Regions from separate parts of the Nocardiopsis sp. YSL2 genome, predicted to be linked through region 3. Evidence: riboswitches for the same ligand, from Rfam matches in the RefSeq annotation. Region 3 holds a riboswitch; each other region holds the start of a gene.
What was found. A riboswitch is a leader RNA that binds a small molecule or an ion and turns the genes downstream of it on or off. The one in region 3 is predicted to bind cobalamin.

Region 1 (5,185 bases), 1.9 Mb from region 3:
CCCGGTGGCGAGGGCGTGATAGCCGGGATCGATGTAGTCGGGGCCCACCTTGTGGCCGCTCACCACGTGCCCGGCGGAACGCAGCGCGGCCATCAGCCCGGTCGCGACCGTCGTCTTGCCCTGACCGGTCATGGGCGCGGCGATCATCAACCGGGGCAGGTCCCGGGCCCGCGTCCGCGCCGCCGCTCCCGGCGCCCCGGAACCCCCGGGGGACATCACCACTCGATCCCTCGCTGGCCCTTCCTCCCGGCGTCCATCGGGTGCTTCACCTTCGTCATCTCCGTGACGAGGTCCGCGGCCTCCAGCAGCCGCGGATCGGCGCGCCGTCCGGTGATCACCACGTGCTGTCGGCCGGGACGGTCCCGCAGGGCCGCGACGACCTCGTCGGCGTCGACCCAGCCCCAGGCGATCGGGTAGGTGAACTCGTCGAGGATGAGCAGGTCGTGCGTCTGGTCGGCGAGCCGGCGCCTGATCTCCGCCCAGCCCTCCACGGCCGCCGCCGCGTGGTCCTCCGTCCCGTCCTTCCGACGGATCCACGACCAGCCCGAACCCATCTTGTGCCACTCGACCGGGCCGCCCTCGCCGGTCTCCTCGTGCAGCTCGCCCAGGCGCTCCAGGACGGTCTGCTCGCCGATGCGCCACTTCGCCGACTTGACGAACTGGAACACGCCGATCCGCCAGCCCTGGTTCCAGCCGCGCAGCGCGAGACCGAACGCGGCGGTCGACTTGCCCTTCCCGTCGCCGGTGTGGACGGCGAACAGCGGCTGGTTGCGGCGCTGCCGCGTGGTGAGTCCGTCGTCGGGGACGACGAGCGGTTGTCCTTGAGGCATCAGGCGGCCCTCTCTCGTACGGCGCTGCCCAGCGCGTCGGCGCTGACTTCACTGACGGGTACGTGGTCGGCTCCCAGCCGGGCGGCGAGGGTGGCGGCCAGGCCCAGACGCATCGGACCGGACTCGCCGTCCACCACGACGGTGGCCACGCCCAGGCCCGCGACGTGGTCGGCGGCGCTCATCGCCCGCCCCACGGCGCCCGAGCCCCCCGTGGCCCGGCCATCGGTGACCACGACCAGGAGCGGGCGCAGCTTCGGGTCCCGCAGCCGCTCGCGCTGGAGGACGCGAGCCGCCTCCACCAGCCCCTCGGCGATCGGGGTACGGCCGCCGGCGGGCAGGTCGTCGAGTCGGGCCGCGGCCACGTCGACGGAACGGGTGGGCGGCAGAGCGAGTTCGGCGCTCCGGCCCCGGAAGGTGACCAGGCCGACCTTGTCGCGGCGCCGGTAGGCGTCCAGGAGGAGGGACAGGACCGCGGTCTTGACCTCGGTCATGCGCTTGCGCGCCGCCATCGACCCGGACGCGTCCACGCAGAAGAGGATCAGGTTGGTCTCCTGGCCCTCGCGCACCGCGACGCGCAGGTCACGGGGCTGGATCCGCAGCCGGCCTCCGCCTTGGGGCGGTTCGCCGCCCCGCGGCCGGGACGCGGCGGCGCGCACGGTCTCGACCAGGTGGAGCGAGGTGCCGGGCCCCTGGCCGGGCGGGGTCGCGCCGATCCGGCGGCCCCGGGTGCCGATGGCCCGGCTGCGCCTGCCGTCGGCGCCCTCTCCCGTGCCCCGCACGGTGAGCGTCCGGGGCCGGTAGGGAGCGGTCGCCTTGGCCAGGACCGACGAGCCGGTGCCGTCGTCCCGCCCGTCGGAGCCGTCCCGTCCGGGAGAGGGGGCCTCCTCCTCGGTCGGTGCGTCGTGCGTCCCGTCGCCGGGCTCGGCCGGGTCGCCCCGGTCGTCAGCGGACGCCTCGGGACCGGCCCCGCCGTCGGCGGGGCCGTCGGGCGCGGGCGGGGGCTGCTCTCCGGCGTCCGAAGGCCCTTCCGTCTCCGCCGACTCCTCCGTCCCTTCCGTGCTCTCCGCACCATCCGTCCCATCCGACCCGTCGCCCTCCGGCGGGTCGGTCGGGTCGGGCGGCGGCTCCTCATCCCCCAGCACCCGGTCGAGGAGGTCCTCGTCGAGCCCCGGAGCGTCGAACGGGTTGCGGCGGCGCCGGTGCGGAAGGGCGAGCAGGGCGGCACGGCGGATGTCGGCCAGCGTGACCGAGGTGCGGCCCGCCCAGGCCGCGTGCGCCACCGCCGTGCGCGCGGTGACGATGTCGGCCCGCAGGCCGTCCACCCCGAACGCCGCGCACACCTCGGCGATCTTCAGCAGCGCCGCCTCGGACAGCAGCACCCGGCCGAGCAGCTCCCTGGCCTCGGCGATGCGTTCGGCGAGCGCCTTCTCCGCCTCGTGGAAGCGGGCCGAGAAGGCGACCGGGTCCGCATCGTAGGCCATGCGCCTGCGCACCACCTCGGCCCGCGACGCGGGGTCACGCGGCGCGGCGATCTCGACGGTGAGCCCGAACCGGTCCAGGAGCTGCGGGCGCAGCTCGCCCTCCTCGGGGTTCATCGTGCCGATGAGCAGGAACCGGGCGGCGTGCTCGACGGAGAACCCGTCGCGCTCCACGGTCACGCGGCCGGTCGCGGCGGCGTCCAGGAGGAGGTCCACGAGGTGGTCGTGGAGCAGGTTGACCTCGTCGACGTACAGCAGACCCCGGTGGGAGCGGGCGAGCAGGCCGGGTTCGTAGGCCACCTGGCCGTGCGTGAGCGCCTGCTCCAGGTGCAGGGAGCCGAGCACGCGGTCCTCGGTGGCGCCGACCGGGAGTTCGACGAGCCGGACCGGCCTGCTCTCCACGGCCGTTCCCGGCCCGAACGGGCCGTCCGGGGAGCGCTGGGCGGTGTCGGCGGGGTCCACGGAGAAGCGGTCGCCCTGGTAGACCTCGATGGGCGGGAGGAGGGAGGCCAGGGCTCGTACGGCGGTGGACTTGGCCGTGCCCTTCTCACCGCGTACCAGGACACCGCCGATCTCCGGCGAGAGGCTGCTGAGGACGAGGGACAGGCCCAGGTCGTCGAGGTCGTCGGCGTCGCAGCCGACGATCGCGGAGAAGGGGTAGTGCGATGGCACCCATGGCATGTGAGGCTCCCGCTCGTGTCGCCATCCGTAAGGACGGGCGCGAGGCCGGTCTTCGGACTTGCCGAGTCCTCCCTCACGGAGGCTCGGTTCACCGCAGCGGGCCTGTGCCGGAATCTCACCGGGCTTCCCAGATTCTCCCCTTCCGCCGTCCCCACCCTTTCCGATGGTTGGGCCGTAGGGGCACCTCGTGCCTGTGGCCACGATAGCGTCGAGGCCATGCAGGCCGACCCTCCCCCTCCCACCGAACCCCGGATCACCGTCGTCGGCGTCGGTGCCGACGGCTGGCCCGGTGTACCGGAGCGGCTTCGTCGGCTCATCCTCGACGCGGATGTGGTCCTGGGCGGCCACCGGCACCTGGCCATGCTGCCGGAGCGGCCCGGACAGCGCCGGGCGGCCTGGCCCTCGCCCCTCCGGGAGGGACTGCCGGATCTGCTGGGCTCCCTCGCGCTCGACGACGCCGCCACCGTGGCCCTCGCGTCCGGTGATCCGTTCGTCTCCGGGATCGGCACCACACTCGTCGATCTGCTGGGGGCCGGGGCGGTGCGGGTGGAACCGGCCGTGTCCTCGGTCGCTCTGGCCCGGGCCCGCATGGGCTGGCCCGCCGAGCGCTGCGCGGTGGTGAGCCTGGTCGGGCGCGACCCGCGCCTGGTCCTGCGGCAACTGGCTCCCGGCCGCCGGGTCCTCGTACTGTCCTCCGACGGGCGGACCCCCGCGGCGGTCGCGGCCCTGTTGGCGGATGCCGGCTACGGGGCCAGCCGGATGACCGTCCTGGGCGACCTGGGAGCGGGTTCGGGATCGGACCCGGTGCCGGGCGCAGGCGCGGAACCGGAACCGGGACCGGGATCGGAATCCCGGCTGGAGGCCACGGCCGACGACTGGCTGTCGGACCCGCCGGGACCCGTGTCCCCGCTCCACGTGCTCGCTCTGGAGTTCGTCGGCCCACCCGGGTACGGCCTGGCCGCTGGCCTGCCGGACGAGGCGTTCGAGCACGACGGCCAGCTCACCAAGCGCGACCTGCGGGCCTCGGCCCTGGCCCGGCTGGCGCCCTCGCCGGGGGAGCACCTGTGGGATGTGGGCGCGGGTGCGGGTTCGGTCGGCATCGAGTGGATGCGCGCCCATCCCACCTGCACCGCCACAGCGGTCGAGTCCCACCCCGAGCGCGCCGCCCGGATCGGCCGCAACGCGGGCCGCCTCGGCGTCCCGGGACTGTCGGTCGTGACCGGCCGGGCACCGGACGCCCTGGCTGGGCTGCCCATTCCCGACGCGGTGTTCGTCGGCGGCGGCGCGACCCGGCCGGGAGTACTGGACACCTGCCTGCGGGCGCTGAGGCCCGGCGGCCGGCTCGTGGTGCACGGCGTGACGCTGGAGACCGAGCACCTGCTCGCGGACGCCTACCGGCGCCACGGAGGCGAGCTCACCCGGATCGCCGTCGAGACCGCCGCGCCCATCGGCACGTTCACCGGCTGGGCACCCGCCCGCACGGTCACCCAGTGGTTCCTGGCCTCCGGGCACTGACCGTCACCGCTCCCGACCGTGCCGGACCGCGGGGGCACCACGCACCGCGCCGTCCTGGTCCCAGCGGGCCACGGCCCCCACTCCCGCGGCGGGCCGGTGCGTCACCGGCCGGGGTCCACACCCCTGGGCCGGGCCGGGTCGTAGAGGAAGGACTCGCCACCCTCGCGGGCGTCCAGCGCCCACCCCACCAGCACGACCGCCGCCTGCCGGAACCCGGCCTCCTCCACCGCGTCCGCGATGGTGGCGACCGTGCCGCGCAGGACGGCCTCACCGGGCTGGCTGGCGCGGTGGACGACCACGACCGGGCAGTCGGCGCCGTACTCGGGACCGACCTCCGCCATCAGCTCCCGCACCCGCCTGATCGCCAGGTGCAGCACCAGCGTGGCCCGGGTCGCCGCGAAGGCGCCCAGCGACTCGGTCTCCGGCATGGCCGTCGAGCGCGCCCGGGTCCGCGTCAGCACCACCGACTGCGCCACCAGCGGCACGGTCAGCTCCCGCCCCACCAGCGCCGAGGCGGCCGCGTACGCCGGCACACCCGGAGTGACGTCCCACGGGACGCCGTGCGCGTCGAGCCGGCGCGTCTGTTCGGCCAGCGCCGAGTAGATCGACGGATCGCCGGACGTGAGCCGGACGACGTCCCGCCCGGAGGCGTGCGCGGCGACCAGGTGGTCGGTGATGCGG
Region 2 (5,185 bases), 1.7 Mb from region 3:
TGGTCGATCCACTTCTGGCGGCGCGAGCCCGCGTCCACCAGCCACTCGGGGTCGACCTCGAACGCGGTCGCGTAGAGCGCCTTGAGGTCGGCGGGGACGCGGTCGATGGCGCCCAGGCTGCCGTCGTGCATCTTCAGGTCGGAGACCATCTGGTCGTCCCAGAGTCCGCGCTCCTTGAGGTCGCGGACCAGGTAGGGGTTGACGACCGTGAAGTCGCCGGACATGTTCGACTTCACGAACAGGTTCCGGTAGACGGGCTCGATCGACTGGCCGACGCCGGTGATGTTGGCGATGGTCGCGGTGGGCGCGATGGCCATCACGTTGGAGTTGCGCATGCCGGTCGAGCGGACGCGCTCGCGCAGCGAGTCCCAGTCCAGGGTCTCGCCGCGGTCCATGTCCAGCACGCCGCCGCGGGCCTCGGCCAGCAGCCGCAGGGAGTCGATCGGCAGGATGCCCTGGCTCCACAGCGAGCCGTCGAAGGACTCGTAGGAGCCGCGCTCGGCGGCCAGCTCCGCGGAGGCCTCGATCGCGTAGTAGCTGATCAGCTCCATGCTCTCGTCGGCGAACGTGACGGCGCCGTCCGAGGCGTAGGGGGTGCGCAGCTTGAACAGCGCGTCCTGGAAGCCCATCAGGCCCAGGCCCACGGGGCGGTGGCGCATGTTCGCTCGGCGCGCCTCGGGGATCGTGTAGAAGTTCACGTCGATGACGTTGTCGAGCATGCGCACGGCGGTGCGCACGGTCCGGCGCAGCCGCTCGGCGTCCAGGCCCTGCGGTCCCACGTGCTGGGCGAGGTTGACCGATCCCAGGTTGCAGACGGCGACCTCGTCGGCGCTGGTGTTCAGCGTGATCTCGGTGCACAGGTTGGAGGAGTGGACCACGCCCGTGTGCTGCTGGGGCGAGCGCAGGTTGGAGGGGTCCTTGAAGGTGATCCACGGGTGGCCGGTCTCGAACAGCATGGTGAGCATGCGGCGCCACAGCTCGACGGCCGGCAGGGTCTTGGACACCTTGATCCGGCCCGCCGCGGCCTCGGCCTCGTAGCGGGTGTAGGCCTCGGCGAAGTCCGTGCCGTACTTGTCGTGCAGGTCGGGCACCTCGTTCGGCGAGAACAGGGTCCAGTCGCCGCCCTCCTCGACCCGCTGCATGAACAGGTCGGGGACCCAGTTCGCGGTGTTCATGTCGTGGGTGCGGCGGCGCTCGTCACCGGTGTTCTTGCGGAGGTCGAGGAACTCCTCGATGTCGATGTGCCAGGTCTCCAGGTAGGCGCAGACCGCGCCCTTCCGCTTTCCCCCCTGATTGACCGCGACGGCGGTGTCGTTGGCGATCTTCAGGAACGGGACGACGCCCTGGCTCTTGCCGTTGGTCCCCCGGATGTGCGATCCGAGGCCGCGGACCGGGGTCCAGTCGTTGCCGAGGCCGCCCGAGTACTTGGACAGCATCGCGTTGTTGCTGATGCCGTGGAAGATGTCCTGCAGGTCGTCGCCGACGGTGGTGAGGAAGCACGACGACAGCTGGGCGCGGACCGTGCCCGCGTTGAACAGGGTGGGCGTGGAGGCCATGAAGTCGAACGAGGAGAGCAGCTCGTAGAACTCGATCGCGCGCGCCTCGCGGTCGTCCTCGTTGAGCGCCAGGCCCATCGCCACGCGCATGAAGAACGCCTGCGGCAGCTCGTAGCGGACCTCGTCGCTGTGCAGGAAGTAGCGGTCGTAGAGGGTCTGGATGCCCAGGAAGGTGAACTGCTCGTCGCGCTCGGGGCGCAGCGCCTTGCCCAGGCGGTCCAGGTCGAACCGGGCCAGCGCGGGGTCGAGCTGCCCGAGGTCGATGCCGCGGCCGACGTAGGCGGCCAGGTAGGCCGGGTAGCGGTCGGCCATCTCGGACTGGCCCGCGGCGTCGGGGGATCCGCTGATGAACGTGAGGGCCTCGCGGCGGAGCTTGTCCAGCAGCAGGCGCGCGGCCACGTGGGAGTAGTCGGGGTCGACCTCCACGAAGCTGCGGGCCGCCATGACCAGCGCGAGTTCGACCTCGGCGTCGGAGATGCCGGGGAAGAAGCCGCGTCGGGCCTCCGTGAGGACCTTGTCCGCCGAAACACCCGACAGCCGCGCGCAGGCCTCGGTTACGACGTGCTCGATCCGGTCGATGGCGGCGGGGGGCGCGCCGTCGGTGGCCGTCTCGGGCCGGACGGATGCGGGCACGGCCTCGACGTCAAGGGTCATACAGCGGCTCCAACCTCGGTAGAAGAGTCCCGGCGGGGAGGGGACACGAGTCAGCAAGGCGCACGGCACACCGGGGGGACCGACGCACTGGATGCGAGCGGTCGACGGACCGGTGGGTCGGCGCGGCTCACCCTCGAAGCCCCGTCGTCGGCGCACGTCTGGCGTGCGCGCCGGTGGCAGGTCTTCGGGCTCGTGGGCGGCCTACCGACTGTCGCTTCCCGGGCACTCTCAGGGGTTCCCAGTGCGTGTGACGGCCTTCGTTCCCACTTACCGCTGCGGGGCAGCCCCGGATTCACACCGGGTTCCCTCTCGCCTCACCCCGCGGGGTGAACCACCAGCGGGCCCGATACTACATCTAGGGGATGGCGCCTCGGAACACCGCAAGATGATGGCGTGTCGCCGATTTCTCGGGTTCCACCCGGACGAGGATGAGCACACCGGGGGCGTGGTATGGCACGCCTCGGACCCCCGCCACAGCGGGGGGTTCGGGCAAGGGCTCGGACGCCGCGGGAAGGCGGCCGGACTCAGACTAGGCCCCCGTGGGGGCGATGGCGATCAGGGCGCGTGGTGAAGTTCCCGACGGTCGTGGTGCGGCCGCCGGGGCGGTGGGGTGGTGTGGCCGGGCGGCGCGGTGCGGCGCCGCGGGGGACGCACGCGCTCAGAGCGCATCGGCCCACTCGTCCAGATCGTCCTCGTCCAACCCGAGATCGGTGCGGATACGGAACCGGATGCGCAGCAGCTCCATCAGCAGATCGTGCACGTAGGGGGTCACCTCGCCATCGACGTGCCGGCGGGCGCCGGCTGTGGCCCACCTCTCGGCGCCTTCCAGGTCGTCGTGGGCGTAGAGCGCCTCCGCGATGTGGATGTGGGTGGACAGGCCGTGCGGCCCCTCGGTCTCCAGGCGTTTGAGCTGCGCCTGTGCCCGCTCCACTTCGTCCAGGTGCAGGAGCGCGCCTGCGCGCAGGGCGCGCGCGTCGATCACCGTGGAGCCGCCGTCGTCGATCGCCCGCTGGTAGGCCGCGCAGGCACGCTCGAACTCCTGCGCGATCTCCCACTGCTCCCCCGCCCGGACGAACAGCTCCGCGCGGCCGATCTCACTACCGGCGTCGACCCGGTTGGCCAGCTCCAGTAGCTGGGCGGCGACTCCTCCGTGTTCGCCGGACCTGACGGCATGGAACTCCAGACGATCGAGCTCCGCCGTCGTCACGTGCGTCAACCGCATCGCCGCCATCCCCTACTCGCACTCCCACGCGCCGCTCAGGGCCTGGCGCGCTCCAGTGCCTGCCAGAACCCCTGGCGCAGTCCGTCCCGGACCTCGTCGCGCAACAGGTGGTCGATCGGTAGCGAGGACCCCTGGAGCAGACGCGCCTCCAGATCGGAGGGCATCCGGGGCCTACGCGCGAGAACGGCCTCCACCCACAGGGCGGGCGCCTCGCGGGCGATCGACTCCGCGAAGTCGTTCCCTTCTTTGTGCGCGACATGCACCGCTTCGTCAACGGTATTCGCGCCGGGACCGCTCTGCTGGGGATATCCAGGACTTGAACGCGGTTCCTGATAACCGTCGGTACCGTACCGGACGGTGTCGTGGTCGGGACCAGTAGGCGGCCGCACCCCGTATCCGGGTGCCGGCCCGCCGCGTCGTGCGGCGTCAGTTTCCGTACTGGTCCCATAGGTAGGGTTTGTCTCGTGCCCACCCCCGAAACCGGAGTCGTCCCCGGGTCCGAACCGCTGTTCCGGCGGTGGCGCGCTTCTCTGCGGTGGCGCGTGTCCCGTCTGGGGGTCGGCGGCGAACGAGGGCTGTGGTCCCGTCCCCGACGCGAAGGACTGTTGTGGCCCGGTCCCACCGGCGAAGGACTGTTGCGGTCCGGTACCGCCCGCGAAGGAGCGCTGCGGGCCCGTCCCCGGCGAGTACGGTCGCTGGGCCCCGGTCATCGGCTGCCCGTTGCCCATCGGCTGGCCGTTCCCCGTGGGGGCCTGTCTGCCCGGCAGGGTGTAGCCCTCCGGCCGGCCCAGACCGCCGTGGGAGCCCGTCATCGGGTAGTTCCCCTGGCCGTTGGGGGTCGAGGGCGCCCCGCCCGCGGACGTGCCCGGATAGCGGCCGCCGCCCATGGCGGGCTGTCCCCCGGACGGAAACCCGTTGGCGTCGATCGGACCGGACGGCTGGGAGTCGGCACCGCGCCCGGCCAGGTGGTCCCCGCCGCCGCGCTGCTGTGCGAGCGACCTGCGCATGGCGCGCAGCTGGTCCATGGCGCTGCCCTGGGGCGCGGGCTGCCCGCCGGTTTCGGCGAACATCGCCTCCAGGCCCCCGCTGGACGTGGTGGCCGGCTCGACCCGGCTCGCACCGGGCTGGGCGACCACGGGCTGGCGGGGGGTCTCGGGCGCCGAGCGGGCGCGGCCGTTGGCGAACGGCGTGGTGGTCTTGGAGGCGCTCTCCTGGGAGGCCTCACTGCCGGTGAGCAGGTTCACGTGCGGCCGGAGGTGGCCGGCGCCGATCTCGATGAGGTCGTCGCATTCGCGGCGCAGCTGGCGGGAGATCGTCCAGTTGCCCTCGACGGAGATGTGCACGACGGTGACGCGCACGCCGAGGTCCTGCACGTCCGCGACGACCGACGCCATGTCCTCGTCCCCGCTGACCAGGACGGCGTCGCACAGGACGCCGGTGCGGGCCAGGGTCGTGAGGTCCCGTTGGACGTAGCTCTCCACGCCCTCGCGCCGTCCGGGCCTGATCCGCGCCGCGCGGAACTTGATGCCCGGGATGTCGGCGATGCCGTCCTGTTCCTGCGTGCGGCGATCGTCGGCGACGGCCTCGTACCAGTAGCACCGCAGCAGCGGCAGGCCGGTGCGGTCGCGCGCGACCTCGTTGAGGAACTGGACGAGTCCGGAGTAGTCCCAGGAGACGGAGTCCCGGTTGCGGGTTCCGTGTACGGCCATCGCGCCGTCAGCGAGAAGGTACCCCGCGTCGACGAACAACGCGC
Region 3 (5,185 bases):
GGTCCCGGTGGTCCGGTCGGCCCCGGTGGTCCGGTCGGCCCCGGCTACCCCCCGCCACCGCACCAGCCCCAGGGCGGCGGCAGCAAGGCCGGCCTGTGGGTCGTCATCGGCGGTGGCGCGATCATCATCGTCCTCGTCATCGCCGTCGTGGTCATGCTCGTCACGAACGGCAACGACGGCGGCACCGCGGTCGCGGACCGGCAGGTCGAGGCCACCGAGGCCGAGACCGCCGGCGAGGAGGCCCCCGAGGACGACGACACCGTCGAGCCCGACGCCGAGCCCGACGGTGAGCCGCCCTACGAGGTTCCCACCGAGCCCTGCGAGGCCTTCACCGAGCAGGTCCAGTCGGACTTCCTGCTGACCGAGGACGGCACCAAGTCCGTCCAGGACAACACCTCCTCGTGCAGCAGCCTCCTGGCCGACCCGCCCGAGGGCAACCCCGCGGACGGCTACGCGAGCTTCGACATCTCCTACCAGGTCCCCTACTCCGCCGCCGACTCCGTCGAGGCCGCCACCGACGACTTCAACAGGGCGCTGGAGGACGTGACCGGTCAGTCCGACTACACGAACTACGTCGCCGACGGTGTCGATGAGAACAAGGAGATCGACCTGGGCGACCAGGCCCAGTACGTCACCACGGTCTACGACTACGTGGGGACCGAGGTGCCGCAGGCGGTCGTGCTCATCCGGACCGCGAACCTCAACATCCGGATCGAGTACCAGGTGAACCCGCCCTTCAGCAACGAGGACGCCGAGGTCACCCTCCCCGACAACGTCGAGGACATCATGACGGGCGCCGCCAACGAGGCGCTCGCACTCGTCGGCACCTGATCCGGCGGAGGCAGCGAGGGGGCCGCGGCGCGAAGCCGCGGCCCCCTCTCGCGTGCTCTGCGGGCCTCCTCCGCTACCGGCGTCCCCGCAGGACCGGTCGGTCCCGTGGGATCCCGGCTTCGAGCTCGGCGCGGACGCGACGGGCGGCCTCGACCATGTTGCGCAGGGCCTGCTCCGCCTCGGCGTAGCGGCGGGTCTTGAGCCCGCAGTCGGGGTTGACCCACACCTTGTCCGCGTCGATGTGGGCGACCGCCAGGCGCAGCGACTCCACGATCTCCTCCACCGAGGGCACCCGTGGCGAGTGGATGTCGTACACCCCCGGGCCGATCCCCCTGCGGTAGCCGCGGCGGCCCAGGTCGGCCACCAGCTCCATGCGTGAGCGGGCCGCCTCGACACTCGTGACGTCGGCGTCGAGCGCCTCGATGCCGTCGACGATCAGGCCGAACTCCGAGTAGCACATGTGCGTGTGGACGGTCGTGGTCGGCGCGACACCGCTGGTCGCCAGCCGGAAGGAGCCCACCGCCCAGTCGAGGTAGGCCTGGCGCCGCTCCCGGCGCAGCGGCAACAGCTCGCGCAGTGCGGCCTCGTCCACCTGGATGTGCCGGATCCCGGCGCGCTCCAGGTCGGTGACCTCGTCGCGCAGGGCCAGTCCGACCTGGCGGGCGGTCTCGCCCAAGGGCTGGTCGGTGCGGACGAACGACCAGGCCAGCATCGTGACGGGTCCGGTGAGCATGCCCTTGACCGGTTTGTCGGTCCGACCCTGTGCGTAGGTGATCCACTCGACCGTCATCGGTTCGGGCCGGGAGACGTCCCCGTAGAGGATCGGCGGGCGCACGCACCGGGACCCGTAGGACTGCACCCATCCGAACTCGGTGGTGCCGAAGCCCCGAAGGTGCTCGGCGAAGTACTGGACCATGTCGTTGCGCTCGGGCTCGCCGTGCACGAGGACGTCCAGGCCGATGTCCTCCTGGAGTGCGATGACGCGGTCGATCTCCTCGCGCAGGAGCTTGGTGTAGTCCTGCTCCGACAGTTCGCCCCGGCGGTGGGCGGCGCGGGCGCGGCGCAGGTCGGGGGTCTGGGGGAAGGACCCGATCGTGGTGGTGGTCAGGGGCGTGTCCGTGGGCAGGCCGCGTACCTTGGTGCGTCGTTCCGCCTGCGGGCCGAGCGCGTCCAGGCGTGCGCGTACACGGGCGTCGGTGAAGGACGGGGGCCGGGTGGCCGACGCGTCGTCGACGTCGGCCCCCTCGGAGCCCTCGGAGAGGACGCGGCCGAGCAGGGCCACTTCCGCGGCCTTCTGCTTGGCGAAGGCCAGGGCTCCGCGCAGTTCGGGCTCCAGTGCGGTCTCGGCGTCCAGGTCGATGGGCACGTGCAGCAGGGAGCAGGAGGTACCGACGGTGAGCTCGTCGGTCAGGGCGAGCAGTGTGCCGAGCGTGGCCGCGGCGGCCCGCACGTCGGTGCGCCACACGTTGCGCCCGTCCACGACCCCGGCCACCAGCCGGGTCGAACCCAGCCCGGACACCTGCACCAGGTCGTCGACGGCCTCGCCGTCGGTCACCAGGTCCAGACCCACCGCCTCGACCGGGGACTCCTTGAGCACGCGCAGCGCGGGGGCGCCGATGGAGCCGAAGTAGGTGGACACCGACAGGGCGGGGCGCTCGGTGAGCGATCCCAGCCGCTGGTAGACGCGCTCCAGGCGGTCGGTGGCGGCGCGGCCCTCGTCGGTGGCCAGGATCGGTTCGTCGAGCTGGACCTCGGTGGCCCCGGCCGACCTCAACTCGCCCAGGAGCAGGGTGTAGGCGTCGAGCAGCTGGTCGAGCAGGCTGAGCGGATCCCAGCCCGCCGGGGCGTCGTCAGCGGCCTTGGCGAGCATCAGGAAGGTCAGCGGCCCGAGCAGGACCGGACGGGTGTGGTACCCCTCGGCGGCGGCCTCCCGGAACTCGGCGACGGGCTTGTCTCCGACCAGGCGGGGCCGGGTGCGCGGCGAGAGTTCGGGCACCAGGTAGTGGTAGTTCGTGTCGAACCACTTGGTCATCTCCAGCGGCGGTGCGCCCTCGTCGCCGCGGGCCATCGCGAAGTAGCGGCGCAGCTCCTCGTCGCGGTCGGCCGCGGCGGCAGGGGAGGCGAAGCGTGAGGGGACCAGATCGAACAGGACCGCGGTGTCCAGGACGTGGTCGTAGAGGGAGAAGGTGTTGGAGGGCAGGTCGTCGACGCCCGCCGCGCGCAGCTGGGCCAGGACGCCCGAGCGCAGGGCGGAGGCGACGGTGTCGAGCTCCCGGGCGCCGATGGCCCCCTTCCAGTAGGACTCGCAGGCGCGCTTGAGTTCGCGGCGCGGGCCGATCCTCGGGTAGCCGTGCACGGTGGAGCGCACGGACGGCCGCGGGGCCGCCGGAGTAGTGGTCATGAGCTTCTCTCCCCTCGTCGAAAGCCGGGTCCCGGCCGAGGGTAGGAGAGAAGGACGCGGGCACGCGTCAGAGCGCGTCCGGGACGCGCACGCCTGCCACCGCCCTTGGCCCTCCCTCGGGGCGCGGGACCACCGGCGGCACGGGTGCGCCACCGGGCGGAGGCAGGTCTTCGGACTCGTGGGCGGTGCCGGTCGACCGGCTCACCTACTCGACGCCGCTTCCCAGCCGCCGACCGTTCCGGTCGGAGTGCCAGTGCTCATGGCGACTTTCGTTCCCACTCACCGCTGCGGGGCAGTCCCGGACTCGCACCGGGTTCCCTCTTGCGACACAGCCCACTGTGGTCCGGGGCTCGGACCGGCGCGTTCGTGGACTGTGTACCTTCCACGCCTGCAAGTATAGGGAGACCCCCGCTTCGCCCCTGCACCCGGCGCAGAATCCCTTGCCATGCGCCCGATTTCCGCGCGAACCCCCGCTCCGTGTCGGGCGTCACACAACACATGAACAAGCGTTGCGCGCGGGAGCACCCCGGCTCCGCGCGAACGTTCGTCTGCAGATGAACGTGGAGAACCCCTGGTGAACAAGCCGTCCCACCCCACGATGGCACCTGATCGCCCCCTGATCACGGTTGTGGTCGCGATGGTGGTCCTGTTGGGACTGGTGTACCTGGCGACCCGTCCCTCGGGGCCCCTGGCCCCCGTCGACTCGGAGACCGCCTCGAACGGGTCCACCGAGGACGCGAGTGCTCCCGAGATACCCGCGACCGGCGAACCCGACGAGCTGACGGTGGTCGACCCCGCCGAGGTCGTGGACCTCGACGAGGCCGAACTCGCCTACGACGGCGACCTCGACGTGGTGGTCCGCTACCCCGTCCTGCCCAACGCCGAGCCGCTCACCGACTTCCTCGACCGGACACTGGCCGCCGGCGTCGAGGCGTTCGACGCCGCCAACCCGGGCGCGGAGTCCTACGAGGCCGAGTGGCAGCTCACCGCCGCCAACGACGGCGTGGTGGGCGTGCGTATGACGAGCATGGAGACCGACTCCGAGGGCACCCGGGAGTGCCACAGCACCTACTGGTACGACACCGCCACCGGGCAGACCTTCGAGTCCACGCGCCTGTTCGGCGGACAGGACCAGCTGGCGGAGGCCAACGGACTGGTCAGGGAACGCGTTCCGGACTCCGCGTACACCGACACCATCCACCCGGTCGGCGCGCTGTACGACTCCGTCGGGTTCAACCCGGACGGCGACCTGGTCGTGGAGTTCGACGACGGGCAGGTGGCGGCGCCCGACGAGGGCCGCGTGCACGCGGTGCTGGACCGCGAGGGGACCGAGCCCCTGCTGTCGGAGCTGGGCGCGCGGGTGCGCGACGCGGCGACCGTCGGGGTACGGGGGTTCGCCATCGCCGAGCCGCCCGAGGCGGACAAGGACGGCCGGGACGACCCGACGCCGGGCCACCTGTCCCCCGTCGACGACGAGGTCGACTGCTCCGACCCCGAGACCAGGTGCGTGGCCCTGACCTACGACGACGGTCCCGGTGGGGGCACCCCCGCGCTGCTGGACACCCTGGCGGAGTACGACGCGCGGGCCACGTTCTTCGTCACCGGTGTGCCGGTCATGGCGGACCCGATGACGGTCCGGCGGGCCTACGCCGAGGGGCACGAGATCGCCAACCACACGCTCGGCCACCCCGACCTGACGGGCCTGAGCGAGAGCGCTGTGCGGTCGGAGCTGGCCACCGTGCAGGCACAGATCTACCGCGAGACCGGCTACACCCCCGACCTCATGCGTCCGCCGTACGGCGCGACCGACGACAGCGTCGCGGCCGTGACCGCGGACATGGGGCTGGCGCAGATCCTGTGGAGCGTCGACACCAACGACTGGAAGGACCGCAACGCGTCGATCGTGAAGGGCCGCGCGCTGAACGGTGCCTCCGACGGCGCCATCATCCTCAT

Region 1: another riboswitch for cobalamin. It lies ahead of M1P99_RS11955 (VWA domain-containing protein); the one in region 3 lies ahead of metE (5-methyltetrahydropteroyltriglutamate--homocysteine S-methyltransferase).
Region 2: another riboswitch for cobalamin. It lies ahead of M1P99_RS12595 (ribonucleoside-diphosphate reductase subunit alpha); the one in region 3 lies ahead of metE (5-methyltetrahydropteroyltriglutamate--homocysteine S-methyltransferase).

Annotation. Positions count from the first base shown of each region.
Region 1 is NZ_JAMOAO010000001.1:2,752,405-2,757,589, forward strand. Features, by position in the region: gene M1P99_RS11945 (cobyrinate a,c-diamide synthase) at 1-147, opposite strand, end outside; gene cobO (cob(I)yrinic acid a,c-diamide adenosyltransferase) at 216-830, opposite strand; gene M1P99_RS11955 (VWA domain-containing protein) at 830-2,989, opposite strand; cobalamin riboswitch at 3,030-3,177, opposite strand; gene cbiE (precorrin-6y C5,15-methyltransferase (decarboxylating) subunit CbiE) at 3,206-4,504, shown strand; gene M1P99_RS11965 (cobalt-precorrin-4/precorrin-4 C(11)-methyltransferase) at 4,606-5,185, opposite strand, start outside.
Region 2 is NZ_JAMOAO010000001.1:2,904,739-2,909,923, reverse strand. Features, by position in the region: gene M1P99_RS12595 (ribonucleoside-diphosphate reductase subunit alpha) at 1-2,210, opposite strand, end outside; cobalamin riboswitch at 2,368-2,561, opposite strand; gene M1P99_RS12590 (hypothetical protein) at 2,869-3,441, opposite strand; gene M1P99_RS12585 (NYN domain-containing protein) at 3,468-5,185, opposite strand, start outside.
Region 3 is NZ_JAMOAO010000001.1:4,603,647-4,608,831, reverse strand. Features, by position in the region: gene M1P99_RS20225 (DUF3558 domain-containing protein) at 1-831, shown strand, start outside; gene metE (5-methyltetrahydropteroyltriglutamate--homocysteine S-methyltransferase) at 905-3,232, opposite strand; cobalamin riboswitch at 3,395-3,569, opposite strand; gene M1P99_RS20215 (polysaccharide deacetylase family protein) at 3,831-5,185, shown strand, end outside.